4 regions of the Brevibacillus sp. GCM10020057 genome follow, and region 3 is predicted to be linked to each of the others. Evidence: riboswitches for the same ligand, from Rfam matches in the RefSeq annotation. Region 3 holds a riboswitch; each other region holds the start of a gene.

Region 1 (7,066 bases), on a different contig from region 3:
TCGCCAACATGCCTGGCGCCGTAGCCCGCACCTCGACGCTGGCACTCACCAACGTGACGGTACCGTATGCGGTGCAACTGGCAAACAAAGGCTACGCCCAAGCGATCCGCGACAACAAGGCTTTGGCAAAAGGCGTAAACGTCATCGACGGCAAAGTCAGCTACAAAGCCGTTGCGGACGCGCACAACCTGCCGTATGCATCTGTCGAGGAAATTTTGCTGGTGAAAAACTAAGGAACGCAAATCGTAAGCTGCTCGCCTTTTAAGAAAGAGGCGGGCAGCTTCTTGCTTTTTTTCTGCAACGTGTTCGGGAAAAGGCCTTGCCGCTTGCCGCGATGAAGCGGGTGACGCCAATGACGGTCTGACCGTAACGGCTTGTCCGTCTCCATCTTCTAAATCCCCTTTTCTGTCGGTTCATCTGCACCCCCATGGCGGGGATACTGACGGGATTTTCCTGGTGCTTGGAAATATGTCTCACATAGGTTACTCCTCCTTTGAAAATGTGGTATCCTACAATGAGGTAAAACGGAGTGAGGAGTGCAGCCGCGATGTATCAGCTTATACGCAAGTATCTGTTCCAGCAGGACCCTGAAGACATTCATGAAAAGACGATTCACGCCTTGAAGCTGGTGGAAGATTCCGCTCCCGGCAAGGCGATTTTGCGAATGATCTACCAGCTGCGGGACCAGCGTCTGGAAAACCATCTGTGGGGGTTGAAATTCCCCAATCCGGTGGGGCTGGCAGCGGGTTTTGACAAAAATGCGGAAGTGTATCATGCGCTGGGAGCGCTTGGCTTTGGCTTTGTGGAAGTGGGGACGCTCACGCCGCAAGGGCAGCCGGGCAATCCAAAGCCGCGGCTGTTTCGCTTGCCGGAGCATCAGGCCGTCATCAACCGGATGGGCTTCAACAACAACGGCGCCTATCTCGCCTCGCAGCATCTGGTAGACTTCGCGTATTCCGACGTGCCGATTGGCATCAACATCGGGAAAAACAAGGTGACGCCCAACGAAGAAGCCGCGAGCGACTACAGCAAATGCATGGACATGCTGTATGCGTACGGCCATTACTTCGTCATCAACATCAGCTCTCCGAATACGCCGAACTTGCGCGACCTTCAGGAGACGGAGAGCCTGCGCGTGCTCGTTCGCGCCGTTCGGGAAAAAGCGGCGGAGCTGGAAGGTCGGGGCGTGAAGAAAAAGCCGATTCTCCTGAAAGTAGCGCCTGACATGTCGGACGAGCAGATGCACGATGTCGTGCACGCGGCGGTCGAAGAGGGCATCGCGGGGATTATTGCGACGAATACGACGCTGTCCCGCGAAGCAGTAGCAGGCCATCCGCGTGCGGAGGAAGCGGGCGGATTGAGCGGCAGACCGCTGACGGAGCGCTCGACGGCATGGGTGAAGGAAATCTACCAGGAAGTAGGAGACATGGTGCCGATCGTCGGCGTGGGCGGTATTTTCACAGGACAAGATGCCTACGACAAGATCCGTGCCGGGGCGAGCCTGGTCCAGGTGTACACCGGGATGATTTACCAAGGGCCGGGAATCGTCAAGCAAATCAACAAGCAGCTATTGCGCCTGCTGGAGCGGGACGGTTTTTCCCACCTGAGCGAAGCGATTGGCGTAGACGCGAAATAGCCGGGAGCGTAGCGGCCGATGGCTTCGGCAAAGGAGCCATCGGTCTTTTTGTGCCGCCTGCTATCGACGGGGCGCAGCTTCTTGCTTTTCCCTATCGTTCTCTTTTTCAGCCAGTTGCAGTATAATAGTGATGGACAATCAGGAACGTCCAATAATTGCATATCGTCGGCATCAGGTGCCTGTATGTGACAGCACATACGGGGTAACAGGGAATCGGGTGAAAGTCCCGAGCGGTCCCGCCACTGTAACCAGGGAGTTCTCTTTGAAGCAATCCACTCATACGTGTATGGGGAAGGGCAAAGAGCGCATCGATCTGGAAGCCAGGAGACCTACCTCATGCCACACCGGAAAACCTTCGCGGAAAGGAGAGGTGAACAGTTGGCAATAGGGCTGCGCGGTCAGTCTGTTGTTGCATGTACACAAGTCTCGTCCACTATGGGGATGAGGCTTTTTTTCGTACCAGCACGAGCGCAGCATCGCGAGACTTCGCGAACGAAGCCGGAGAGCGAGATACACGCCCTTTGGGCACAAGAGGGGCGGTGCGGCCGGGTTTTTCGGCAGGTCCGTTTTCCGGCAAGATCAGAACGGATGAAAATGGGAGAAGCAGGGAGGAGTGTGCACATGAATCGATCTCGATTTGTAACAGACGGTCTATTGATGGTCGGATTTATACTTTATTTCATGGTAAATGAACCGCAGACCGGACACGCCATGCACATCATGGAAGGGTACTTGCCTATGTCGTGGGCGCTGTTCTGGTGGGTCGTGTTCCTGCCGTTTTTTATCTTTGGCTTGCGTTCCATAGGCAGGATCGTCAAGGAGCATCCGCAGATGAAGCTGCTCCTTGGGGTATCCGGGGCGTTCGCCTTTGTGCTGTCCGCGCTGAAAATTCCTTCTGTGACCGGCAGCAGCTCTCACCCGACAGGGACGGGGCTGGGGGCGATCATGTTCGGCCCGCTGGCGATGACCGTGCTCGGCAGCATGGTGCTGCTGTTCCAGGCGCTGCTTTTGGCCCACGGCGGGCTGACGACGCTGGGCGCGAACGCCGTGTCGATGGCCGTCGTCGGCCCGATGGTCGCATCTGGCGTATACCGCCTCATCATGCGCAGCGGCAAGCAGCGGCTCGCCGTGTTCACGGCAGCGGCCCTGGCTGATTTGTCTACCTACGTCGTCACTTCGCTCCAGCTGGCGCTCGCTTTTCCGGCTGCGAAAGGCGGCGTCCTGGCTTCGTTTGGCAAATTCGCGGGCATCTTTGCCATCACGCAAGTGCCGCTGGCGATCAGCGAAGGGCTGCTGACGGTGCTCGTCTGGAACTGGCTGCAAGCGTACAACGCAAATGAACTGGCGCAGCTGCGCCTGCTGAAACGGGAGGAATCGCTGTGAAAAAAGGAATGAACTGGCTGCTTGTCCTGGGTGTCGTCGTGCTGGCTGTGGCTCCGCTGTTGTTCATCAAGGATTCCGAATTCGGAGGGGCGGATGGCGCGGCAGAAGAAGCGATCAAGGAGATTGCCCCTGCCTATCAGCCGTGGTTCCATCCGTTTCTCGAGCCGCCAGGAGGCGAGACGGAGGGCCTGCTGTTCGCGGTGCAGGCGGCGCTCGGCGCGGGAGTCGTAGGCTATGCGGTGGGACTGTACAAAGGCCGCGCGGATAAGGCGAAGAAATGAACTGGCAGCAGCTCGATTCCCTTTCCTATCAAAACCGTTTGCGGCATTTGCCGCCTGCGCACAAGCTGCTGTTTGGCAGCGTGCTGCTGCTTTTGGTTTTGACGGGGCATTCGCTGGTGCAGCTGCTTGTGTTCCTCTGGATGGGAGTGTGGGTGGTCGGCTACGCCCGCATTCCGTTCAAGGCGCACCTGATGTTTCTGGTTTTGCCGCTGTCCTTTTTCCTGGCCGGACTGCCGGCATTGCTTTTTGATCTGGCAGGCGGGGCGGCTGGCGGTCCCCCGCAAGACGCGGTGGTATCGTGGAAGATGGGAGCCTCGCACGCGCTCTACATCGCTCCCGTGTCCGTTCACCGGGCGCTGACGCTGCTGACCCGCATCCTGGCCAGCCTCGCCTGTTTTTCGTTTCTGCTGTTTACGGTTCCGTTCTCGGAAATGCTGCAGGTTTTGCGGCGGATCGGGCTGCCGGAGCTGCTCACGGACCTTTTGATGATCATGTACCGGTTTATTTTCGTCCTGCTGGACACGTCCTACCAGCTGTGGGTGGCGCAGCGGTCCCGCGGAGGACACCGGGAGTTTCGCGCGCTGCTGCGTGACGCAGGCATGCTGGCGAGCCAGCTGTTCGTCCGCGCCATGCGGAAATACCAGTCGCTGGCCATGGGGATGGCGGCCCGAGGATTCGGGGAGAGCCTGCGTGTGCAGAGCCTTTGTACCTACGTCCGTTCCCCGCGCTACGAACGGGAATCTGTGCTCGGGAGCATCGTGCTGGTGCTGCTGGAGTGTTTGACGGGAGGTTGGCCATTTTGACATCGTGGTTACTGGAATTTTCTGATCTGCAATACACCTACCCGGGCGGACAGAAGTCTGTACTGAACGGGGTGAGCTTCGGGATTCCGGAGGGGAAAAAATGCGTGCTGCTCGGACGAAACGGCTGCGGGAAGTCGACGCTGTTCCAGCACGCCAACGGCATTCTCCAGCCCAGGCAGGGAGAGGTGCGGTGGAGGGGGAAGCCGTTCGTCTACAAGCGCTCCTTTTTGCAGGAGATGACGCAGAAGGTCGGTCTCGTCTTTCAGGACCCGGAGCACCAGCTCATCGCCAGTACGGTGGCGGAGGACGTCTCCTACGGTCTCGTGAACCGGAAGCTGCCGCCCGACACCATCCGGGAAAAGGTAGGCAAGGCGCTGGAGGCATTCGGCATGAGCGAGCTGGCGGAAACGCCCATTCACCACTTGAGCCTGGGGCAAAAACGCCGTCTGGCACTGGCAGGCGTCATGGTCCTGGAGCCTGAGCTGCTGCTGCTCGATGAGCCGACGGCCTACCTCGACCGCTACCAGACGAAAAACCTGCTCCGCGAGCTGGACCAGATCCATCGCAGCGGCACGACCGTCCTGATGGCGACGCACGATATGGACATCGCCTTCGAGTGGGCGGAGTGGATCTGTGTCATGGATGGAGGCCGCCTTGTTTTTGCCGGGGAACCGCAGGCATTATTGGCAGAGCGGCAGATGCTGGAGAGTCTGCACCTTGGCATACCTTTGATCGCGGAAGTGTGGGAGATGCTCCCGCCGTCATGGAAAAGGGAAATGGGCGAGGGCATCCCGCAGTCCCTTGCCGACTGGAAACGAAGACTGGAAGAACGAAAGGAAGAGGTCGCCTCGGTGTAGGGGCGCCTCTTTTTTTAGCGGGCGAAGGAAACCGACCGTAGACTTGGTATGGCTTGAGACAAGGTTAAACGTGCGCCAGTTCAGGCGTTTGCAAATGTAATGGCGGCGGCACTAACCAACCTTTTTCTTTGCTGATGCGGAGCAGTCGGCCAGTTGCTTGAACTTTTGCCTGGTGGAATTGGGCAAACATCGTTGCAATATCTTCTCGAATACATTGCCCGATGATTTGGCTGCATGCAACCATTCCCGCAGCAAGATTGGTTGCAACGCCAACTGCAATCTCGGGATCGTTAAAGCGGGCGCCAACGGGGATACTCTCGAGAGAAGCAACAGGGCGTTCAGGTGGAGCAGGCGGCGGGGCGACTCCATTTACTTTCAACATTTTTTCAACCTGCTCAATCTCTGGTTTCATAGTCCGGATAAGGTCTTCGAGGAAATTTTTCAGATCCTTGTCACCGGTATGATTGATGAATGTTTGATAGCCGACAAGCAGCCCTTTACTGACGGAGAGATAACTCCAAATGCCAAAGACTTCACCGTAGTGCATGGGTTCATTTTGAGGATTGCCGCTTAAGATTCCCATAAATGTCCTCCTTTTGCTCGTGTTGGTTGAAGCTCCGTGTTGGTTATCCTGACTGTTCATTGCGATACAATGATAAGGTTGACAATGGATGCGGGTATTATGAAGGGAATTTTATGCAAGAGGAATTGCGGTGAGGCGATGCAGGAAAAGAAACGGGGCGTCCAGCAGCCAGTTTACGCTGACTTTCTGGACAGCCCCGTTGTTTTTAGGGATAGTTTGAGTCTTTTTGCAACATTTGTTCCTGAGCTTCTTACAGATCGTAATACAACTCGTATTCCTTCGGATTCACGGTGCGCTCGACTTGTTGGATTTCGTCGCGTTTCAGGGAGATCCAGCTGTCGATGACGTCTTTGGTGAAGACGCCGCCTTCGAGCAGGAAGTCGTGGTCTGCTTCCAGAGCAGCCAGCGCTTCTTCCAGAGAGCCAGGGGCGCTCTTGATTTCGTGCTTCTCGGCATCGGACAGGTCGTAGATGTTTTTATCCAGCGGACCGAAGCCCATTTCACGCGGGTCGAGCTTGCGCTTGATGCCGTCCAGGCCAGCCATCAGCATGGCAGCGAAGGCCAGATACGGGTTGGCAGTCGAGTCAGGCGTGCGGAACTCGATGCGGGCTGCTTTTGGTGTTACTGCTGCGACCGGGATGCGCACGGCAGCGGAGCGATTGCCTTTGGAGAAGACCAGGTTGACTGGCGCTTCATAGCCAGGCACCAGACGTTTGAACGAGTTGGTGCTCGGGTTGGTCAGAGCGATCAGGGCAGGTGCGTGGTGCAGGATGCCGCCAATGTAGTGCAGTGCCATTTCGCTCAGGTTCGCGTATCCGCCTTGATCGTAGAAGAGCGGCGTGTCGCCGTCGAACAGGCTTTGGTGGACGTGCATGCCGGAGCCGTTGTCGCCCACGATCGGTTTCGGCATGAAGGTAGCTGTTTTGCCGTGTTTGGCGGCGACGTTGCGCACGATGTACTTGAACAGGAGCAGGTTGTCAGCCGTGCGAGTCAAGGTGTCGAAGCGGAAGTTGATTTCTGCTTGACCTGCTGTTGCTACCTCATGGTGGTGACGCTCTACTTTCAAGCCGGCCTCTGTCATCAGGGTGCACATTTCGTTGCGGATGTCCGCTTGCGTATCGGTAGGTTGTACCGGGAAGTAACCGCCTTTGTTGCGCACTTTGTAGCCAAGGTTATGTCCTTCTTTGCCAGTGTTCCAGAACGCTTCCTCCGAATCGATGTGGAAGAAGGAACCGGACGGACCGGAAGCGTAGCGGACGCTGTCGAACAGGAAGAACTCGGATTCGGGTCCGAAGTAAGCGACAGTCGCCACACCCAGCTGTTGCAGATACGCCTCTGCTCTCAGCGCGATGCCGCGCGGGTCGCGGTCGTAGGTGGTGTAGTCAGGGTTGACGATGTTGCAGACGATGTTCAGCGTTTTGGCTTCCACGAAAGGATCGATGAAGGCAGTCGCCGGATCAGGCATGGCCACCATGTCGCTGTCTTCGATGGATTTGTAGCCGGTCAGGCTGGAGCCGTCGAAA
Region 2 (7,066 bases), on a different contig from region 3:
GAGCCGCTGCCAGATACTCGACCTGCTGATCCAGCTCTGCGTACGTCACGCTCTCGCCCTGGAACACGTACGCGGCACGATCAGGGAATCGCTGGGCACTACGCTTCAAATTCTCGTTCAAATCGTACATCACATGTCTACCTCCTTTTGAAAAATTTTAACATTCTGAATACTATCAGGAAAGCATCACTTTTCCATTTTGTCCGAGTTTTGCGAGGAACGACGCGGCGTGTTTTCTTTGCGTATGGTAAAGGACTGGATGGAAATGCCGCCGAGATGCTGCCGGTACAGCCTGTCACCGAGCGAAGGGAGGGAGAGCGGGAACGAACGACCCGTACAATTTTTAGACGGAAAAGCAAAGAACCCAATCCCTGGCAGGAACGGGCTCTTTGCGGACGCTGCCGATCAATCAAACCGGAAATCGTCGTCCGTCAGCGGCTCGACATGAATGGAACGCACGTAGCCATTCCCTTTTTTGGAGAAAAAGTCATGCTGTTTCGTATGCGTGCGGATGCCGTTGAGCACGATCGGATTGACCTCTTCTTCCGGGAAAACGGGGTCCAGCCCCAGATTCATCAACGCTTTGTTGGCGTTGTACCGCACGTAGGCATGCACTTCGTCAGCCAGACCGATGGCGGTATACAGCTCGGTCGTATACGCTTCCTCATTGCGCTGCAGCTCGCCCAGCAGCTGATGCAGCTCCTCCCGGCACGCCTGCTGCTCGCTTACGCTCAGCCGCTCGAATACTTCCTGTGCCAGGACGCCTACGTACAGACCGTGGATGCTCTCGTCGCGGACGATCAGGTCGATGATCTCCCCGCTGCTCGTCATCTTGCCCTGTCCGGCCAGATAAAGCGGGTAAAAGAAGCCGCTGTAAAACAGGTAGCTTTCCAAAAATACAGACGCGACCATCGCCATGTACAAGTCCTTTTGCGTGCGGATCTCCTGATAGCGGCTGGAGATCAGCTTTGCCTTCAGCTGCAGGCGCGGATTTTGCTCCACCCAGCTGAAAATTTCGTCGATCTCCTCCGTCGCCGCCAGCGTCGTGAAAATACTGCTGTACGACTTGGCGTGGATTTGCTCCATCATGCCCATAAAGGCGAGCACAGCCTTGCGCTGCAGCCCGTCGACATGTTCCATGATTTTCGGCATGCCCACGCCGCCCTGGACGGTATCGAGCAAGGTGAGGCCGCCAAGCACTTTTTTGTACGTGTCACGCTCGGCTGCCGTCAGCTCCATCCAGGACATCTTGTCGTCGGAGAGGGGGATTTCATCATCTGTCCAAAACTGCATGATGTTCTGGTTCCAAAAGGTCATCGTAAAATCGTCGTCTGGCCTGTTCCAATTGACAGCTTTCATTGCGTTGTTCCTCTTCTCTCTCGTTTGCTTGTTCGTCCCTCTATCGCTCGCCGCCCGCTAGACCGCGCAGCTGATGCACTCCTCCACGGTCAAATGCTTCGTGCGGGTATAGTACAGCGATTTCAGCCCTTTTTTGGCTGCGTAAATGTAGTAACGCGCCAGCTCGCGCGTGGAGATGCTGCTGTTCACATGCAGCACGGTCGAGATGCCCTGGTCGACATGCTCCTGGATTTCGGCGATCAGATCGATCACTTTGAACTGATCCATGGTATACGCGGATTTGTAGTAGAAGTAATTTTCCGGCGACAGGTACGGCATCGGGTAGTAGGTCGTCGAGTTGGCGTACGTCCTCGTCTCGATGTGCTCGACAATCGGCATGACGCTCGACGTCGCGTTCTGAATGTAGGAAATGCTCTGTGTCGGCGCGATGGCCAGACGGTACGCGTGATACAGGCCGTACGTCTGGACAAGCTGCTTCAAGGCTGCCCAATCCTCTGGTGTCGGCACGTGCATGCCGGCAAAAAGCTGCTTGCCTCGCTCCGTCCGCGGTCGATAATCGTTTTCCAGGTATTTGGCAAAATACGTGCCTTTGGCGTACTCCGACTGCTCGAAGCCAAGGAAAGTCGTGCCCCTCTCCCGGGCGATCTGCATGCTCTTTTCCAGCGAGTAGTAATTCATCATCATAAAGAAGGTACGGGCGAAATCTTTGGCTTCCTCGCTCTCGTAGGCGATCTTGTTTTTCGCCAAAAAACCGTGCAGATTCATGGCGCCGAGCCCGACGGAATGCAGCTCGCGGTTCGCCTTCTGGACGCCCGGGGCATTCTCCACCGTCGTCATGTCGCTGACCGCCGTGATGGCTTCGATCCCTTCGTAGACGGACTCACGGATCATTTTTTGCTCCATGACGTTGACGATGTTGAGCGAAGCCAGATTGCAGCTGATGTCGCGGCGGATGATGTCCGGCTCGCCGTAGTTGTTGATCGTCGACGTGTCCTGCAGTTGGAAGATCTCGGTGCACAGGTTGGACATTTTCACAGAACCGATGTCTTTTAAGGCGTGGTTTCTGTTGGCGTTTGTCTTGTTCATGATGTACGGATACCCGGACTCGAGCTGGACCATGGCGATCTTGGTCAACATCTCGCGTGCGCTCATGAGCGTTCTTTTCTTCACGCGGTCGTTGGCGAGCAGCTCTTCGTACATCTCGTCCATGTCCATGTCGTCCAGGTGTCTGCCATACTCTTTATAAACCGAGTACGGGGCAAATACGGTCAGCGGCTTGTCTTCCTCCGCCAGCTTGTAGAACATATTGGGGACGATCAGACCGATGGACAGCGTCTTGATCCTCGCTTTTTCGTCGGCGTTAATCTTTTTGCAGTCGAGAAATTCGCCTACATCCCAGCCAAAAATGTTGTAGTACGCAGCTCCGGAGCCTTTGCGCTGCCCCATCTGGTCGGCGTAGGAGAAGGCGTCCTCCAGCAGCTTGAGCACAGGCATGATACCTTTGGCGGCACCTTCCACGCCTTTGATCGGCTCTCCCCGGCCGCGCAGCTTGGACAGATTGACGGCGACGCCACCGCCGATCTTGGACAGCTGCATGCACGTCCCGAGAATGTAGTTGATCGAGTTGAGCGAATCGTCCATTTCGAGCAAAAAGCACGATACCATCTCTCCCCGCCGGCTCTTTCCGGCATTCAAAAAGGTCGGCGTGGCCGGCTGCAAGCGTTGGTCCATCATGGACACCGCAAGCCGTTTCGCCCGTTCAAAATCTCCCTGTGCCAGCGACAGCGCGACGATCGCGACGCGGTCCGAATATTGCTCCAGATAGTACGCCTTGTCGTCCGTCTTGAGCGCGTAGTCCTTGTAAAACTTCGAGGCCGCCATGTAGGAGGCAAACCGGAACGGCGCTTCCTTCGTCAAGCGGGTCACTTCCTCCACCTGCTCCTCGGAATAGCGCTCGTATACATTTTCGTAGTAATCGTTCTCGATCAGGTACTGCATACGTTCCTTCACGCTGGCGAAGGTCATCGTCTTCGCTTCCACTTCGCGCAGAAACTCCTGCACGGCCTCCCTGTCTTTTTCCAGCTGGTAAAAGCCGTCTTCGCCCCGCTGCATTAATTCATTGTTCAGTTCAATATGCCGCAATCCTGGCCACCCCGCTCGTAAAATGTTCAACATCCCGGATAGTACCGGACAGTTCAAATTTGGATATGATCGGCACCCCGTACTCGCGGGCAATCGTATCCGCGCTTTTGGCAAAGCTCGCTCCCCAGTTGCGGTTGCCGCTGGCAGCGACGCCGCGCAAATAGCGATGGTTGCTTCTGAGGAAGGCGGTCACTTTTTCCGGGACTTGTCCGAAGCCGGTTGTATATGTGACCAGCACAAACGGCTCCTCAATCACCATATCTCCGGCAATTTCTACACTCGGCAAACCAAGCTTCTTGACAAATCGACGGACGTTTCCCGTCTTGGAATCGTACGCGATGAGCATCTGCCCCATCCTTTCTTCCCCGGCAATAGAAAAGCGCACTCGACGTCATGAGAATGTCGAATGCGCAAAAATCCACAGTTAGTTAAATCGACTCGCACAGCGAATCGAGCGCCCGAACACATCCCCTATCTCCCGTAGGTTTTCGTGTCAGCGGCTAGGCAGGTCTCCTGGCTCCAGTATCATGGCTTCATTTCGCCTTCCCGATCCGGTCGATCAGTGGCCTGTACGAGAAATGAAGCTCCTCTGTCACAGTGGCGGGACCGCGTCGGAATCGCACCGACTTCCCTATTAAGTCTCCCAGTTATTTTCTGGCAAGACACCCATCCGCATCAATATGTAGTTGGCAGAAATTACTTTATCTCAATATATCGTGTTCGTCAAGAGAGAGTCGAGAGTTTGCTGGCAGCTGCCGCAAGCGTGCCCGTACCCACAGACAGCAAAAAGAGAGCACCGCCCGCGAGTTTGCGGACGGTGCGCCAATCAAAGCCGACATGAGAAATTATTGCAGGGATTGCACTTTGGTAATCTGCGGCAGAGCCTCGATCGCCGCTACGACTGTCGGGGTAATCTCCTCATCCGTTACCGAGACGAGCAGCGCGTTTTTGCCCTTTTGCTCCCGCGAGACGTTGAGTTTGGAAATGTTGATCTCGTGCTCGGCCAGCTTCCGCGACACATCGTAGATTACGCCGGGATAGTCGATGTGATGCACCAGCAGGCCGTGTGCGCCAGCGGGGATGCGGCATGTGCAAAAATTGATTTCGCTGATGTACACCTCCCGCCAGTCTTGGGCAAAGGTGTACTTGTTGCCGCCTGCGCGAAGGATCGCCAGATGATTGGCGTACTCTCCGGAGCTGTGCTGCACCGGAATGCGCACCCCCAGCCCCTCCAGCAGCAGATTGGAAATTTCTTCCTTTCGTTCATGAGCCAATATGCTCAAGGAAGCTGTCTCCAGCTCAGGTTCGATCCGCGCAATGAGCCTGGCAAGCTCGCGGAGTCCAGCAAATTCGGTCATGTTATTCCCTCACTCTCCCGATATTTCCCCTCTCATCAGGGAAGAATCCACTTTTCCGGTTCTTTCACAATAGAGGAATGGTTTTCGGCGCGATACCAGGCGGTGTATGTCTTCCCATCCTTCGTATATTCAATCCTGAAAATGGTGTTGCCTTTTCCGCTGCGCTCAAACGGGCTCTCGTCCACCGGAACGGCCGTCACGCCGCCGGCCACGATGGTCCCGCCGTTTTCCTCGATCACTTTTTTGATCGTGGCCATCTGTTCCTTGCTCGTCGAGGCCATGCTCATGTAGGCAAGCCCTCCCAGCAAAAGCGCTCCCGCCAAAAAGGAGACGATAATGATTTTCGATTTTTTCGTCGGGTCCACCGCGTTCCCTCCCCCGTTACTTCCGGCTATCCTGGTCCATCAAAGTGACTCGATCAATCGTACCGCCGCCCAGACAGTATTCGCCATCGTAAAAGACGACAGCCTGGCCGGGAGTGACGGCTTTTTGCGGCTTATCGAACACGACTTCGACGGTGCCGCCTTCTCGCAAATGGACCGTAACCCCCTGATCTGGCTGGCGGTAGCGGAATTTGGCCGTACACGTAAACGTAGCAGGCGGCTCCTTGCTGCTGACCCAGCTTACGTCGGTCGCGAACAGGCTGGTGGAATACAGGCGGGGATGGTCGGAGCCTTCGCCTACGATCAGCACATTGCGCTTCAAGTCTTTGTCGACCACGAACCAGGGCTGCCCGGTCGTGCCGTGCCCGCCGCCGATACCAAGTCCCTGGCGCTGGCCCAGTGTGTAATACATCAAGCCGTCGTGGCGGCCGATGACGGTTCCCTCTACGGTCTCGATGTCGCCAGGCTTGGCCGGCAAATAGTTTTGCAAAAACTCGCGGAAATTCCGTTCCCCGATAAAGCAGATGCCGGTGCTGTCTTTCTTTTTCGCCGTCGCAAGCCCTGCCTGCTCGGCGATTTCCCGCACTTTCGCTTTAGGGAGATGGCCGATGGGAAACATCGTGCGGGACAATTGGGCCTGTCCCAGCACGTTCAGGAAGTACGTCTGATCCTTGTTGGAATCTGCGCCGCGAATCAGCTTGAATTCGCCGTCCACTTCCTTTACCTGCGCGTAGTGACCGGTCGCGATGTAGTCAGCCCCAAGGTCCATGACCTTGGCGAGCAGCTCGCCGAACTTGATCTCCCGGTTGCACATGACGTCGGGATTGGGGGTGCGCCCCCGTTTATATTCATCCAAAAAATACTGGAAGACTTTTTCCATGTACTCTTTTTCAAAATTGACAGTGTAGTATGGAATGCCGATCTGTTCACAGACGCGCCGGACATCCTGGAAATCATCTTCCGCCGTGCAGTGGCCGAATTCATCGGTATCGTCCCAGTTTTTCATGAAGATGCCGATGACGTCATATCCCTGTTGCTTGAGCAGGTAAGCCGTCACGGAGGAGTCGACTCCGCCGGACATGCCGACAACGACGCGTGTATCCTCTGGTCGTTTCATGGTCTTTCTCCTCTTTTTTCAAATAGTTCCTCTAACAGATTACCACGTTTCGCAAAACAAATCATGTCTAGTTGCACTTCTGCCGGATGGAATCTGTTCATGACAAAAAAACGCCTGTCGCACAAGCGCAACAGGCATTCTTGCGTGTATTCAGCTTTGGCTTTGGGACGCTTCGTCCTTGATCTCGGAGCGGAAGCCTTCAATGCTCTCTGCACGGCGTCTGTTTTTCGCCTCGATGTTCGCTCTTTCTTCAGCGGAAATTTCGTTCGCGTTCGCTGCGACATACGCTTGGGACTCGCGAATGTTCTCCTCCGTATTTTGCAGCATCTCCTGCAGCTTCTCTACGTTGTCTGAACGATCATCCGGTTTTGCCATCTTCTACAGGCACTCCTTTGCACATGGTTTCGTGGTGATTGCACCTGTACCATTGTGCGCCATCGCAGGAGAAAATATGTGTCAGCAGGTGGGGGACCTGTTGAAAAGGAGCAATCGGTAACGCCTCGTCAAAGGATGCTTTGCCCCAGCGTCCAATGTCCGTCCGCGCGCTGCATCTGCCTGATGTCCACGATCGCATCGCGGTTGAGCGGACCGTAAATATGGGGATAAAAAAGGCCGTCCTTTGCCTGCTCGTATTTGATGGGCGAAGCGGACTTGTCCTCATCGACGACGAGCGCAAACAGTTCGCCTTCATAGGCTGCATACACGCG
Region 3 (7,066 bases):
GTCGCCGCTGGAGATCACGGCTACCTTTTTCCCTTCCTCCTCGGCCTGGCGCACGGCTTCCCGCGCGCGCGACACTTCCTCTGTCATCCCCGTGCTGACGATTTCCTGATCGGTCAACAGCTCGCGGATCAGATCCACGTAGGTCGAGTAGCCAATGATGACATCGCTCTCCTGAATCGCTTCCCGCGCCCGTTTGGTGATGTGCTCGAAACTTCCCGGGCCAAACCCGATCACAAACAACTTGCCGCTCATACGGCCCCTCCTCTCCACTGGCAAGTGCTCCCCTGTGCCAGTGTCCCTATTTCAACAGACTCCCCGCCGCCTTAGCGAAGCAGGCTGACAATCGCCAGACAAGCGACGAGACATAAAAGCGAGACCGCGTACATCAGCCGCACCGTCGAGCGGATGTCGCCCGCGTGCAGCGGCCTGCGCGCATCGCCCATTCTGGCGCGATCCGACGGAACTCCTTGGTAAAAATTGAGACCGCCGAGCTGCACACCGAGCGCTCCCGCCACTGCCGCTTCCGGCAAGCCGCTGTTCGGACTCGGATGCAAATGCGCGTCCCGGCGAATGATCTTCCAGCACTGCCGCCAGTCCAACCGCTGCAGCAAGCTGGCGACGACGAGTAGCAGCGCGGTAAGGCGGGCAGGAATGTAGTTCAACACGTCGTCGAAGCGGGCGGACGCCCAGCCCAGATTGGCGTATTTCGCGTTTTTGTAGCCAACCATCGAGTCCAGCGTGTTGGCGGCACGATACGCCATCGCCAGAGGCGCCCCGCCGATCGCCGCGTAGATGAGCGGCGAGACGATCGCGTCCACGATGTTTTCCGCCACCGTCTCTACCGCTCCCCGGCAAATTTCCGATTCGTCCAAATGTTCCGTATCCCGGCCCACGACCATGGACAGGGAGCGTCTCGCCTCTGACAAATCGCCTTTTGTCAGAGGCCCGGCGATCTGCAGGCCCGCATCTGCCAGGCCTTTCGTCGCAATCGTCGTAGAAATCAGCCAGGCGCTCACCAGCCAGGCGAGCACGGGATGCACCCGTGCAGCCGCCCACACAATCAGCCAGACAACCGCGTAGCTCCCCGTGACGATCAGGAGCGGAAACAGGAGACCCGCCATTTTCAAATGCTCCTCGCGCTTGAACACGCCGCGGATGACCCGCTCCAGCCGGGAAATCCACCAGCCGATGATGACGACGGGATGGGGCAGGCTGCGAGGGTCACCCACCACCCGGTCAATCAGGTAGGCTGCCGTCAGTATCATTGCCTCTATCATCGTGCTCCTCCATCATGGTCTTCACTTCCGCAGATGGCACTGTCCAGCGCTGGCCGTCCCATTCCACGAGCAGCGCCTCGCCGGGCAAAAGGCCGGCTGTCTGCCAGTAGCGCTCCGGGTCTTGCGCAAGCCACGCTGCCTGGAACCAGCGGATGACCCCGCCGTGCGTGACGACAGCGATCAGTTCGGGAAAAGCCTCGTCTACGGCGCCGCATCCCAACCGAGCAGCGCCATGCCTGTTCCGTAGCGCAGTCAGCTCCGCCAGCACGCCCCGCAGCCACGAACCGACCCGTTCGCCCAGCTGCCGCAGGCTCTCGCCGTTTGGCGGAGCGCAGTCGAGCGGATCGTCGTACCAGCGGGCAGCCCGCTTCGCATCGTGCGCCATCAATTGTTCGTATGTAAAAAGCTCCCAGTCGCCAAAAGACAGCTCGCGCAGGGCCGACACCGTCGCAATTTGGACGCCCCACGCCTGCGCCAGCGGCTGGGCCGTCTGCACGCATCGGCACAGGTCGCTGGAGTAAATCCGCACAGCCCCATCCTTCGCAGATGCCCACCGTTTCGCCAGTTCCTTTGCTGCAAACTGCCCCCGCTCGTTCAAAGGTACGTCGCTGTGTCCCACATACCGCTTCTGCCGGTTCATATCCGTCTCGCCGTGGCGAATCCAAAGCCACTTCATCCCCACCAGCTCCCTGCCAGGACGAGCAGCATAACCGCCTCGCCGCTCTCGATGACCGCGCCATAGCAGTCGCCGTTCAAGCCGCCCAGCTTGCCTGCAATCGTGCGCGAAAACCAGAGGGCAAACAGCAGCGATACCCCAATCGCCGTCACGGCTGCCCAACCGCCGAGCAGCCAGCCCGCAGCCGTCAGCACGATGTAGCCCAGCCAGATGGAAGCAGGGGACAGCCCTTCGCGAATGCCCTTGCCGATGCCTTTTTCCGCCGACAAATACGGCCAGAACCAGATGGACAATAAGACATGCGTGCGGGCCGCAAACGGGGCGAGCAGCAGCAGCGTCCATTCCGCGCGGGACAACTCCGCCAGCGCTGCCGCTTTGAGCAGCAGCAGCAGCACCGCCGCCAGGACGCCCATCGCGCCGACCCGGCTGTCTTTCATGATTTGCAGCACTTGCTCGCGCGGTCGGCTGCTGCCCAGCCCATCGGCCAGATCCATCCAGCCGTCCAGATGCAGTCCACCCGTGGTGTACACCCACGCCGCGAGCGTCAATACGGCGGCTACCAGCGGCCCAAACAGCCAGAGCGCCGCCTGATGTACGCCGCACAGCACCAGCCCGATCACGATCCCGACAACCGGATACGCATTGACACTCTGTTTCCACGCCTTCTCGGAGGGCGTAAGCCACGGAACCGGAATTCTCGTAAAAAATGCAATGGCATGCCACAGCGCGTTCATCCTTTGATCCTCCACGGAATGCCCGCCATGACCGCGTAGACCGTCTCGGCTTGCCGCGCCGCCAGCTGGTTGACATCCCCCAGCACGTCAGCGAACCAGCGGCCCAGCCGGTTCATTGCCACGCCGCCGAGACCGACCTCGCTGGTCACGGCGATAACCGTCTGGCTCTCGCCGCGCTTCGCCACAGCAGCGAGCCACTCCTTTGCCTCGCGCAGCACGTCCCGCGAGATCGCTTCGCTGCGCCACTGCTCCTCGGGCACGCTCATCAGCCGATTGCTCACCCATGTCGACAGACAATCGACGAGCACGACTTCATAGTTCGCGGACGCTTCCAGCGATTCCGCCAGCCGCCCGCCCGCTTCCAGGCAGCCCCAGCTTGCAGGCCTGCGAGCTTTGTGCCGAGCGATGCGCAGAGACATTTCTTCATCCCACGCTTCTCCCGTAGCCACGTAGATCACCGATTCGCTCGTCCGCTCCGCCAGCTCTTCCGCGAAGCGGCTCTTGCCGGAACGGACACCTCCCGTCACCAGAATGACACTCACTCGGCCCACCTCCCCTCGCGCCAGACGTCACGCAAGGCCGCCGTCAGCCGCTCGTTGTCTGAGCGTCCGCGCACCGCGATCCGCACATCATGGACAGTCAGCCCCGGATACATGGCGCAGCTCCGGACGAGGATGCCTTTTTTGCCAAGCATCGCCTGCAGCTGTTCTGCTGTCCTGTCCGCCGGCGTGCGCAGCAGCAAGAAGTTCGCCTCGCCCGGCCACACCCGCCAGCCCAGCTCGCTGCGAATAAATCCGGCGAGGTATTCCCGCTCGCGAGCGATCAGCGCCCGCGTCTGCCGCTCATACGCCTGCTCCGCGAGGCACAGCTCTCCTGCCCGCAGCGCCAGCGCATTGACGCTCCAGCTCACCTGTTTGGCGCGCATCCGCCCGATCACCTCGGGCTGGGCGATGGCATAGCCGAGCCGCAACCCGGGAATGGCGTACATCTTGGTCATCGAGCGCATGAGAATGACGCGGGGATAGCGCTCCAGATTGCTCGCCAGCGTAAACTGCCGCTCCTCCTGCACGAAGTCGAGAAAGGCTTCGTCCACGACCAGCCACGTCTTCGTCTCTTGCGCCCAGTCCGCCATTTGCCGCAGCTCCTGCGGCGTGTACAGAATGCCTGTCGGATTGTTCGGCGAGCCGACGAAGACGAGATCGCTCGCTTCAAACAGACGGTACAGCTCATCTGTGTCCGGCTTGAAGCCCAGCTCCTCCCGACCGCAGCAGCCGATGACCTGGGCGCCGAACTGCCGGGCCAGCTGGGCGTATTCGGAAAAGCACGGGTACACCACGCCGACCGTCTGCGGCGCGAGGCCGAGAATCGCCAGCGCCATCGCCTCCGCCGCCCCGTTCGCGGGCAAAAGCCACGCTTCCGGCAATTCCAGACGTGCGGCCAAAGCCTGACGGAACTGCCGATGACCGGGGTCCGGGTATCGCGTGACCTCCGCCAGCGAGGCGAGCAGCATTTCCCGGACGCTTGGCGGCAGCCCGAGCGGATTGATGTTCGCGCTGTAGTCGAGAAAGTCGCCCGGGGCCACGCCGAACCGCTGCGCCGCCGTCCACAGGTCGCCGCCATGCCCGTACGTCTCCAGCACGCCCATCAAAATTCGACCCCCAGCACGGCGGGAATGCCTTCGTCGTAGTAGTGCTTGATTGGCTTCATCTCCGTCACCAGGTCCGCCATCTCGATGATTTCCTGGCGCGCGCTGCGTCCCGTGATGACGAGATGGATATGCTTCGGCCGGCTTTTGATCGTCTCCAGCACATCCGCGAGCGGCAGCACGTCGTCAATGGGAAAGCTGTCGATGGCCAAAGCGTTGTTCAGTTCGTCGAAAATGACGACATCGTAGGCGCCGCCGAGCAGCCGCTCCTTCGCGTACCTCCACGCCTCCTGCAAGGCTGCGCGATGCTCCTCGGGCGTCTTCGTCCACGTAAAGCCGCTCCCTTTCTGCACGATCTCGATTCCGATCTTGTCAAAGACGATCTTCTCCCCGTACGTCCGCTCCGGCGACTTGATGAACTGCACCACCAACACCTTTTTGCCCCGCCCGGTCGCGCGAACCGCCAGCCCGAGCGCTGCCGTCGTCTTTCCTTTACCGTCGCCTGTATACACCAACAGCAGTCCGCGTTTTGCCTCTTGTTTTGTCATTGGGAATCCTCCAAAAAAGTTGATGGGACTGCTTCATGCAAATAAAAACGCCTTGTTCTCCTTCTTTTACGAAAAAAGGAAAGCAAAGCGCGGATGGCAGCATGCAACAATCCTCACCTCTTCCTTTGACCCGAAGGAAATCAGTGCACACACAAAACAGGCAGGTCTCCTGGCTCGAGCGTCATCACCCTTCTTCTCCTTCCCGCTCCCGATTGGGCAGTGGATGGCTTGCGCCGTGAAGATGGGCTCCTCTCATACAGTGGCGGGACCGCGTTGGCTTTTCACCAAACTTCCCTTTTAACCTTGCCTTCCGCAAACGACATTCACAGAAGCAAGGACCTGTTTGTACGATACATATTCATCTGTCGCGTCCGTCTATGACAGGCACTTGTTTTAATAATAGCAAATGACGGTCGGGATTCAAGCAAAAGCTGGGGAAAAGGTGCTTGCCGTCTGGGCGGCTACTGCTGCTTTTACGAACAGAATGCCGATTACGAGTGCCCCGCGAGCGGTCCACAGCTTGCAGCGGCGCTCGTATGGCGCGTCTGCTCTCTCCTTCTGGCAAGCAATATACTTCTTGCAGAAAATTAACTATAATTTCAGTTAACGAAAAACTGGTTTGCCGCTGCCATTTTCTGAAGTCAAACCTGGCAAAATCAGCAAGGAAGTGAACCCGATGAACATTCCACCGATTCCGGCAAATCTCGACGACCAAACCGCCTGCCCCCCTCCTGCCAGCGAATGCGGCGAGCCGATGGTCCCGCTCACGGGTTACAGTCCCCGGATCGCCATCTATCCCGCCTACTACCACCTCGGCTACAAGGGTGCACAGCCGGAAGTCTACTTGCGCAAAGGAGCCGCAGAAAGACTGGCGCTCGCTGCCGGACTGCTGCCGGCAGGCTATCAGCTGGTCGTGCTGGACGGCTGGCGGTCGCACGAGGTCCAGTCCTCACTGTACGAGGGCTTTCGCCAATCCTTGATCGCGCAAGGCTGGACGGACGAAGAAGCCATCGTGGAAGAACTGCGCAAATTCGTCGCCAAGCCTTCGACTGATCTGGAAAAACCGTCCCCCCATCTCTCCGGAGGAGCCGTCGATCTGACCATCACCGGACCGGACGGCTGGCTTGCGATGGGGACCGATTTTGACGATTTCAGCGAGTTGGCCGAGACCCGCCACTTTGAAACCATCGCAGCGCCGACGGAAAAAGAAAGGGAAATCCGCGACAACCGCCGCCTGCTCTATCACGTGATGACCCAGGCCGGATTCACCAACTACGCGCAGGAATGGTGGCACTACGAATACGGCACCCGCTCCTGGGCGTGCCAGACAAAGCAGCAGCCCTTCTACGGCGGCATCTTGTCCCTGCCGGAAAGTATGGAATAGCTTTACGCCTTCTCATGTTTGATCCGCGCGTCCAGCACGAAGTTGCCAAATGGCAGCAGCGACGCGATAAACGCGCCTGCGACTTTCCAAACCGACCATCTGTTTGTCATCGTCACATGAGCCAGGGCGAGCACATAGAGCACGAAAAGCAGTCCATGCAGCGAGCCGGCAATTTTTACCGCAGCGGGCATGTGCAAAAAATACTTGAGCGGCATGGCAATCCCAAGCAGCACCAAATACGAAATGCCTTCCATAATACCGATTACACGAAATCGTCCGAGAGCTGAATGTAACATAATCAGATACCTTCCTTAGAACATGTAATTACCATCATTATAAATAAATAACGATCAAAAGTATGGTCATCGTCCAATGTTCACCATTCAGTCAAAATTAGCGCGATCGAGCAGCTTCCTCCAAAGAGTTCCCGTTTGACTGCTGCTTAGCAAAAAATGCTCCTGTTTTTGCTTCAGGAGCATTTTGTCGCTTTCGTATCGCTGCTCTTCTCTTTTCTCATCATGGAAACAACTGTAGTGCCAGTCGTCGATCATTCTCCGGCGCGACACACAACCTTCCCGTTACACAGACCTCACCCGGTTTCGTCCTGCCCGTTTCAGGATGAACCGTCTGTCGATCACAAATGCAACCAGCAAGGCTGCCACTATGGTCAGAAGCAGATTGCCGAACGATTCAAAGGAAAACGGAGCGCCTTTGAAAGCCAGATGGTCGGGACGGTATTCCAGCCGTTTCAGGCCGTAGTTTGCGGTCAACATGTCTTCCTGCTTGGCCAGGTCTGTCAGCG
Region 4 (7,066 bases), on a different contig from region 3:
GCAGGAGGACGGCCAGCTCATAGGGCTCCTCCACCGTCTCCCAGGCGATCGCCGACTGTTCGCGGCGCAGCCTGTGCTGCCGAACGCGCTCCTGTAGTTCCTCGTCAAACACGGGCGAGGTCGCGATGTACACGCCGCGGGAGCCGAGATGCGCCGCGTACCTTTCCGCAAACAAGCTTTTGCCGCTCTTGGCCCCGCCTGTAATCAGTGCGATCATCTGTCCTGCCTCCTTCGGTTACGAGCCGGGCTGCAGCATGATTTGCGGCAGCTGATGGATCGGGTGCTCCATCACAATCGGCTTTATCCCGTACACTTGTTCAATCAGGCTGCTGCGCAAAATGTCGCGCGATTTGCCTACGCTCACCTGCCGCCCCTTGTGCATCAGCAGGATGCGGTCGCAGTACAGGGAGGCCAGATTCAGGTCGTGCAGCACCGCCACCACTGTGACCTGGTTGTTTTTTTGCCAGCTGCGGGCAATGTCCATCAGCTGGATTTGATAGCCGATATCCAGGTAGGTCGTCGGTTCGTCGAGCAGGAGCACCTGCGGCTTTTGCACCAGTGCCTTGCCAAGGGCGACCCGCTGCTTTTCCCCTCCGCTCAGCTCATCCAGCTTCCGCTCCTGCAGCTCTGACAGGCCGAGCATGCGCACGACGTCATCGATCAGCACAGTCGAGTCCTCTCCTTCTTCCCCGAGCCAGTTTTGATAAGGATATCTCCCCATCTCCAAAACCTCGCGCACGCGAAAGCCGACGGGCGGCAGCGCCTCCTGCTCCAGAACGGCCACGATTCGCGCCAGCTCCTTGCGCGCGTAAGACCGAATCGGCTTGCCGCCGAGCAGAATCTCACCCGCGTCAGCACTGGCGACGCCGGAAAGCAGCTTCAGCAAAGTCGACTTGCCGCTGCCATTGGGGCCGATGATGCCGAAAAATTCTCCCGCTCCGACGGAAAAATTTGCGCCACAGACGACGGCTCTCGCGTGATACGCCTTGTGCAGAGACTTCACCTCGATCACCGGTCTACCTCCCTCCTGTCCGTTTGTTCTTTTTCAATAAATAAGCAAAAAACGGCGCTCCGAGAAAGGCGGTGACGACACCCAGCGGTATCTCCGTCGGAGCGAGCAGCAGCCGGGCCAGCGTGTCGGCCCAAAGTACGTAGATGCCGCCAAACACGGTCGACATCGGCAATAGCAGGCGATAATCCGGTCCGACCAGCAGACGGACGAGATGCGGGACGACCAGACCGACGAACCCGATAATGCCTGATATGGAAACCGCCGCTGCCGTCAGCAATGTCGAGACGATCAGCACGACCAGCTTGGTCCGGTCGACGTTCACGCCCAAATGCGCGGCCTGCCGCTCGCCCAGGGCAAACAGGTTCAGGGCGCGCGAGTAGGCAATAAAAATCAGCAAGCCGACGAGCAGGTACGGCATGAGGACGTATGTAAAGGTCCAGCCGCGAAAAGACAGGCTGCCCATCAGCCAAAAGACGATCTCGTTCACAGTCTGGTCAGAGAGCGAGACCATGAACGATACCAGAGAGCCGAGAAAAGCCTGCACGACGACCCCTGACAAAATCAGCGACTCCGTCTGCAGCTTGCCCTGCGTATTCGCCAGCCTCATGACGATCCACAAGCTGCAAAAGCCCGTGAAAAAGGCGACCACCGGCGTGCTCCATTCCCCGAGAAAGGAGATTTGCAGGCCGAACAAAAGGAGGAAGGCCGCACCCACAGCAGAACCGGATGCGACCCCCATCGTGTACGGGTCGGCCAAGGAATTGCGCAAAACTCCCTGAAACCCTGCTCCCGCCAGTGAAAGGCAGGCACCGACCAGAACCGCCAGGACGACGCGGGGGAACCGCACCTTCATGACAATCTGCTCCGCAGACTGCGGCCAGCCCGCAGGGACCAGATCGGAAAAGCCCGGAACCTGATGCAACAGGATCAGCCATACTTGTGACAGCGGCAAGCTGGCTGCCCCGAGCGAGATGCTGATGACGATGGAAGCGACAAGCAGCAGTATACCAGCCGCGCCCCAGATAACCAGTCTTTGCTTCATCTATTTCACCAGATCGGGATAGATCGCCTTCGCTACCTGGATGAGCCCTTGCGTAATGCGCGGTCCTGGACGAGACAAGGTGTCTTGATCCATCCCGAAAATTTGTCCGTCGCGGATTGCCTTGATCTGATCCCAGCCGCTCCGGTTTTTAATGATGTCCTCCAGCTTTTTGCCTGTTTTGTTATCCGTAATCCCGTCCGCGTAGAGGATCACATCCGGATCGTCCTTGACGATTTTCTCCTCGCTGATCGGATTCCAGCCCACGGTGTCGGACGCAATGTTCGTCGCTCCGGCCAGCGTAATCAGCTCGTCCAGGTACTCACCCTTGCCAACGGTCCAGCCCGGCGAAAATTCGAGGTATACTTTTTTCTTCCCCTCCGGCTTCAGCCCTTTTACGGCGTCCTGCACGCGGGCGATGTCCTGCTTCATGCCTGCGACCAGCTGTTCTGCCTGCTGCTGGCGATTCGTCATTTTCCCGATGACCACGATGTTGTTCATGATGTCATCGAGCGTCTTCGGCTGTGTCACATAGACGGGCATGCCCAGCGACTTCAATTTTTCGGCCACCGGTTTCTCCATGGAAATCCCGCCGATCACCAGGTCCGGGCTCTGCGACAGGATCGCCTCCTCGTTTGGCTTCACGACTCCGCCGACTTTCGGCTTTGCTTTTGCCGCTTCCGGGTAGTCATCGAAATCCGAGACACCCACAATCTGCTGATCCAGCCCCAGGGCAAACAAAATTTCCGTCTCGGCTGGAGAGGTAGACACAATGCGCTGCGGCGCTTTCGGAATCTTCACTTCCTTGCCGGTAGCGTCCGTCACCGTCAGTGGATAGACGGTTTCCGTTGCCGCCGGCTGGCTTCCTCCAGATTGGTTGGTGTCCGTTTGCTGCTGTGTGGCATTTTCGGACGGCTGCGCGGTTTGGCTATTTGCACAACCGATCAGGCTTACAGCCGCCACGAGCGGGATGGCCAGCTTCCAAAAACGTTTCATTGGTGATACTCCTTCCTTAATCTCCTGTACGGGTGGACAGGACGGCACGGGAAAGCGATCGCCGCTTTTTTGCCAAACAAAAAACCCTTTGCTCCCGCAAGAGAAGCGAAGGGTCGGCTTTTCAGGTCCCAAATGGCTGGCAGACAAGTGCCCATTTGCACAAGACAATCGATCCGGCCGCTCCTTTCCGCGAAGGAACATTGGCACGCAAGCAAACAGGCAGGTCTCCTGGCTCATGGGCACAAACACCCGATTTACAGTGGCGGGACCGCGCCGGACTCGCACCGGCTTCCCTTTTCACCCCGGCCGCACATGCGGGACGAGGCACCTGTTCACGCTATTCCTATGTGGTTGTCTCCCCCCAACATGATAGCATTCCTTTAGAAAAAAAAGAACCCGAAAACTTGGCTGCGCCGCACCTCAACACCCGTGCCCCTTCGCCCTGGTTCTGCCTTTTCCGGCGCTTACTTGCCTTTTTTCTGCAAATAGTCGACGATGCCCATTGCGCAGACAGACAAATCGAGCGAGAGGATCGCATGCACGTCATGATCGTCCGGCACGCCAAGCGACTTCAGATGAGCGGTGACCTTTTGCAGCAGCCTGTTCGCCAGCTCTTCATGGCCGAGCTCCTGCGCCAGAACAGCTTGTCCTTCCTGTACAAACACGGGCAGCCACTCCGCGATCTGGCGGAAGACGTCTTCTACCCGCTCCGTCATACCGAAATGCCCAAAGTAGATCCGATCCAGCCGCCGCTCGCGGTAGCGCGCGATGGAAGCGAGTGTCTCATCCGGATCAAACTGATTCGGCGAGGTGGACGGCAGGAACAGGTGAATCCCGTCCCTGGACAGCTGCGGATAGTAGACTCCTGCCGTATCTCCGGTGAACATGCCGTTGCTGACCGGATCGTAAATGCTGAAATGATGCTTGGCGTGACCCGGGGAATCGAGGAACTCCAGCACACAATTCGGCCCAATCTGCAGCGTCTCCCCGTCCGCCCGCGTCAGCAGCCGCTCCTGCGGTATGGGGACGATCGGGTCGAAGAACGAGTCAAACTGCTCTCCGTACACCGCGCGCGCCCCTGCAATGAGACGGCTCGGATCGACGAGATGGCGCGCTCCCTTCGGATGGACGACGACGGTGGCATTGGGACATTCTTGCAAAAACAGGCCCGCGCCGCCAGCGTGGTCCAGATGGATATGGGTCACGATGATGTACTTGACTTGCTCGGGCGTATAGCCCAGCCTGGCAAGACCCGCGCGAATGTGGGACACAGAGGGGCTCGGCCCCGTCTCGATCAAGGTCAGTTCCGCTTCTTCTATGACATACGTGCCTGTCCGCTCTGGCACGCCCATGTCGAAGCCGTCGATCAGATGAATCCGTTGCCCCAGGAAAAGGGGATCTTTTTGCTGCATGCCTTCCTGCCTCCTTTTGGATATGGACAAGTCCATTTCATCGCTGGATATTTCCACTGTACCACAAGTTGGGCAGGAAGGGACTGTTCGCACATCGCCGCGACTCTGCTCATCATCCTTACCTGCGCAAAAATCCGCCTTCCGAGTTGATGACCTGTCCGGTAATCCATCCGCCCTCCTCGCTGGCCAAAAAAACTGCCAATCGTGCGGCGTCTTCCGGCTGTCCCATGCGGCCCATCAAAAATTGCGACAGCAGCTGTTCTTTCAGTTCGGGTGACATCCAGCCCGTATCGGTAGGTCCCGGATTGATGGCATTTACCGTGATTCCCAGCGGTGCGACCTCGGCAGACAGCGACAAGGTGAAGGCAGAGATGGCTCCTTTGCTTGCCACATAAGCCAATTCGCCGATCATCGGCCCTTGTCCCTGACCGGAAGTAAGGTTGATGATTCTGCCTCCGCGATGCCCGGCCTGCCTCAGGCGACGAGTAAATTCCACGCTCAACAGGCAAGTGGCTCTCACATTGACGGCGTAGTGGGCGTCCAAAGTGTCGGCATCCAAAAGCTCGTAGCCGTCGCGCGTCGAGTGAGCCGCGTTGTTGAAGAGAATCGTCGGATCACTGACTTGTTCCGCAGCAGCATCGAGCAAAGTGACGTGCGCCGCTCGGTCGGACAAGTCGATGGCCATCCCTGCGCAGCGTACCCCAAATTCCTCTATTTCCTTTTGGAAGCGATAGCCCCAGTCCGGTTCTGCCTGCCAATGAGTGAAAAAAATATTCGCTCCTTCCGCAGCAAATGCGCGAGCAATGGCAGCTCCTATCCCTCTGTTATGGCTGACACCGGTAATCACCGCGGTATTTCCCTTGAGTCTCGCCATCGTTTTTCCTCCTCTGACAACAGTAGTTTTCCTGATCTATTTAGACTTTCCGCAGTCATTTTCCTGTTTTTTCAAAAAAATCATTTTCAGGACCTCCGGGATGCACCAAGGTCGGTGAATTCATTATGGATGCCCTTTTGCTGGCTGCTCTCTTGAAAAACGAGGGCTTTACTGCATACGCGAATATCTATAATATTATTTATGGCAATATGATAGAAACATAATTTGTTTTATAGGTATCACGACCGTAGAATAGCCCTTGTGACAACCAAAATCACCAGAGGAGGCACAAGGAATGACGAAAAAAATCTTGATGGTCGTGACCAATCATACTGACATTACGGAAGGAAAACAGACGGGAATCTGGCTGTCCGAATTCGCGGAAGCCTATCTGGCCTTCACGGCTGAAGGATATGAAGTGACCGTAGCAAGTCCGCTTGGAGGGAGTGGGCCGATTGATCCGGCCAGTGTGGATGAACATACAGCGAAAGAAATGTTGGATGCGGCAGGGCATCTGGAAAACACCCAAAAGCTGTCGGAAGTTTCCGCTGCCGAATACGATGCGATTTTCTTGCCCGGCGGACATGGCACCATGTACGATCTTCCTGTGAACGAGAAGCTGCAAGAGTTGCTGCGCGACTTTTATGAGGCAGGCAAAATCGTCGCGGCGGTCTGCCACGGGCCAGCCGGATTGGTCGGCGCTACGTTGTCCGACGGCCAGCCTCTCGTTGCCGGCAAGCGTGTCAATGCCTTTACGGACCGGGAAGAAGCCGACACCGGACTTGCCCCTGCGCTTCCTTTCCTGCTGGAGAGCAAATTGCGTGACCTCGGGGCTATTTTTGTGGCAGCACCGAACTGGGCCGAGCATTGCGAGGTGGACGGCAACCTGATTACCGGACAAAATCCGCAATCGACCGTCGCCGTGACCAAAGCCGTCATCGCAAAACTTGGGTCGGCGCGTTTGTAACAGTTGCCGCATTGTTTTTACCTTGCGGGGCGCACATCAGCAATAGCAGAAGTCCCGTGTCTAAAAGCACGGGGCTTTCCCTGCTTCTGTCGAGCAACATGACGTTTGCCAGAAAGGAGAAGAGTTGCATGGATTTTGAATGGTACCGAAGCTTCATCAGCATTTACAAGCACGGCTCTGTATCAGAAGCAGCCAAATCGCGGATGATGACCCAACCCGCCATGAGTCAGCACCTCGCCGCTCTGGAAGCAGAAGTCGGAGAACCGTTATTTACGAGAACCCCGCGGAAAATGGTCCCAACCGAGCGTGGAAAGGAACTGTATACCCGCGTCGCTCCCCTGATCGAAGGGCTGGAAGAGACGACGCTCAACCTCAAAACCAGCTCCTCCTCTTCCCTGCCTGTCATCAAAATCGGGTCTGCCCACGAGCTATTCCGCGAAAGGATCGCCCCGCATCTGGCGGACTTTCCTCTGCGGGTCATCGCCCATTTCGGTATCACTTCCGCCCTGCTCGACACCCTTCTGGAAGAGAAGGTAGACGCGATCATCACTTCGCAAAGGCTGTCTGCTCCCGGCGTCGAATATCTTCCTTATATGCAGGAGGACTTTGTCATTGTGGCTCCCCGCGATTTTCCCCAGCCCAATCCGGACGATCTCCAGGACAGCGAATCCTGGCTGTCCGCCCAGCCTTGGCTCAGCTATGGACTGGAACTGCCGATCATTCGCCGCTACTGGCGGGAATACTTTCGGAAGCGCCCGCTCTTGCA

Evidence for each region. Region 3 has a riboswitch for cobalamin ahead of cobO (cob(I)yrinic acid a,c-diamide adenosyltransferase). Riboswitches for the same ligand answer to the same signal wherever they lie in the genome.
Region 1: it holds a riboswitch for cobalamin, as region 3 does, so the genes downstream of both, ACFSO0_RS11085 (energy-coupling factor ABC transporter permease) here and cobO (cob(I)yrinic acid a,c-diamide adenosyltransferase) in region 3, are expected to answer to the same signal.
Region 2: it holds a riboswitch for cobalamin, as region 3 does, so the genes downstream of both, nrdI (class Ib ribonucleoside-diphosphate reductase assembly flavoprotein NrdI) here and cobO (cob(I)yrinic acid a,c-diamide adenosyltransferase) in region 3, are expected to answer to the same signal.
Region 4: it holds a riboswitch for cobalamin, as region 3 does, so the genes downstream of both, ACFSO0_RS13715 (ABC transporter substrate-binding protein) here and cobO (cob(I)yrinic acid a,c-diamide adenosyltransferase) in region 3, are expected to answer to the same signal.

Annotation. Positions count from the first base shown of each region.
Region 1 is NZ_JBHUJW010000034.1:143,699-150,764, reverse strand. Features, by position in the region: gene ald (alanine dehydrogenase) at 1-233, shown strand, start outside; gene ACFSO0_RS11090 (quinone-dependent dihydroorotate dehydrogenase) at 548-1,636, shown strand; cobalamin riboswitch at 1,793-1,987, shown strand; gene ACFSO0_RS11085 (energy-coupling factor ABC transporter permease) at 2,258-3,019, shown strand; gene ACFSO0_RS11080 (energy-coupling factor ABC transporter substrate-binding protein) at 3,016-3,300, shown strand; gene cbiQ (cobalt ECF transporter T component CbiQ) at 3,297-4,103, shown strand; gene ACFSO0_RS11070 (energy-coupling factor ABC transporter ATP-binding protein) at 4,100-4,960, shown strand; gene ACFSO0_RS11065 (DUF3231 family protein) at 5,025-5,543, opposite strand; gene glnA (type I glutamate--ammonia ligase) at 5,794-7,066, opposite strand, start outside.
Region 2 is NZ_JBHUJW010000043.1:573,107-580,172, reverse strand. Features, by position in the region: gene ACFSO0_RS16510 (long-chain-fatty-acid--CoA ligase) at 1-130, opposite strand, end outside; gene nrdF (class 1b ribonucleoside-diphosphate reductase subunit beta) at 406-1,359, opposite strand; gene nrdE (class 1b ribonucleoside-diphosphate reductase subunit alpha) at 1,417-3,501, opposite strand; gene nrdI (class Ib ribonucleoside-diphosphate reductase assembly flavoprotein NrdI) at 3,488-3,847, opposite strand; cobalamin riboswitch at 3,988-4,186, opposite strand; gene ACFSO0_RS16490 (ACT domain-containing protein) at 4,347-4,859, opposite strand; gene ACFSO0_RS16485 (hypothetical protein) at 4,895-5,224, opposite strand; gene mnmA (tRNA 2-thiouridine(34) synthase MnmA) at 5,241-6,359, opposite strand; gene tlp (small acid-soluble spore protein Tlp) at 6,510-6,734, opposite strand; gene ACFSO0_RS16470 (DUF952 domain-containing protein) at 6,863-7,066, opposite strand, start outside.
Region 3 is NZ_JBHUJW010000009.1:12,582-19,647, reverse strand. Features, by position in the region: gene cobJ (precorrin-3B C(17)-methyltransferase) at 1-252, opposite strand, end outside; gene cbiB (adenosylcobinamide-phosphate synthase CbiB) at 324-1,277, opposite strand; gene ACFSO0_RS03110 (histidine phosphatase family protein) at 1,237-1,953, opposite strand; gene cobS (adenosylcobinamide-GDP ribazoletransferase) at 1,950-2,687, opposite strand; gene cobU (bifunctional adenosylcobinamide kinase/adenosylcobinamide-phosphate guanylyltransferase) at 2,684-3,229, opposite strand; gene cobD (threonine-phosphate decarboxylase CobD) at 3,226-4,332, opposite strand; gene cobO (cob(I)yrinic acid a,c-diamide adenosyltransferase) at 4,332-4,880, opposite strand; cobalamin riboswitch at 5,023-5,237, opposite strand; gene ACFSO0_RS03085 (M15 family metallopeptidase) at 5,557-6,264, shown strand; gene ACFSO0_RS03080 (DUF3817 domain-containing protein) at 6,267-6,560, opposite strand; gene ACFSO0_RS03075 (DJ-1/PfpI family protein) at 6,843-7,066, opposite strand, start outside.
Region 4 is NZ_JBHUJW010000043.1:28,465-35,530, reverse strand. Features, by position in the region: gene cobU (bifunctional adenosylcobinamide kinase/adenosylcobinamide-phosphate guanylyltransferase) at 1-217, opposite strand, end outside; gene ACFSO0_RS13725 (ABC transporter ATP-binding protein) at 236-1,012, opposite strand; gene ACFSO0_RS13720 (FecCD family ABC transporter permease) at 1,017-2,054, opposite strand; gene ACFSO0_RS13715 (ABC transporter substrate-binding protein) at 2,055-3,047, opposite strand; cobalamin riboswitch at 3,249-3,394, opposite strand; gene ACFSO0_RS13710 (MBL fold metallo-hydrolase) at 3,512-4,459, opposite strand; gene ACFSO0_RS13705 (SDR family oxidoreductase) at 4,578-5,333, opposite strand; gene ACFSO0_RS13700 (type 1 glutamine amidotransferase domain-containing protein) at 5,629-6,300, shown strand; gene ACFSO0_RS13695 (LysR family transcriptional regulator) at 6,429-7,066, shown strand, end outside.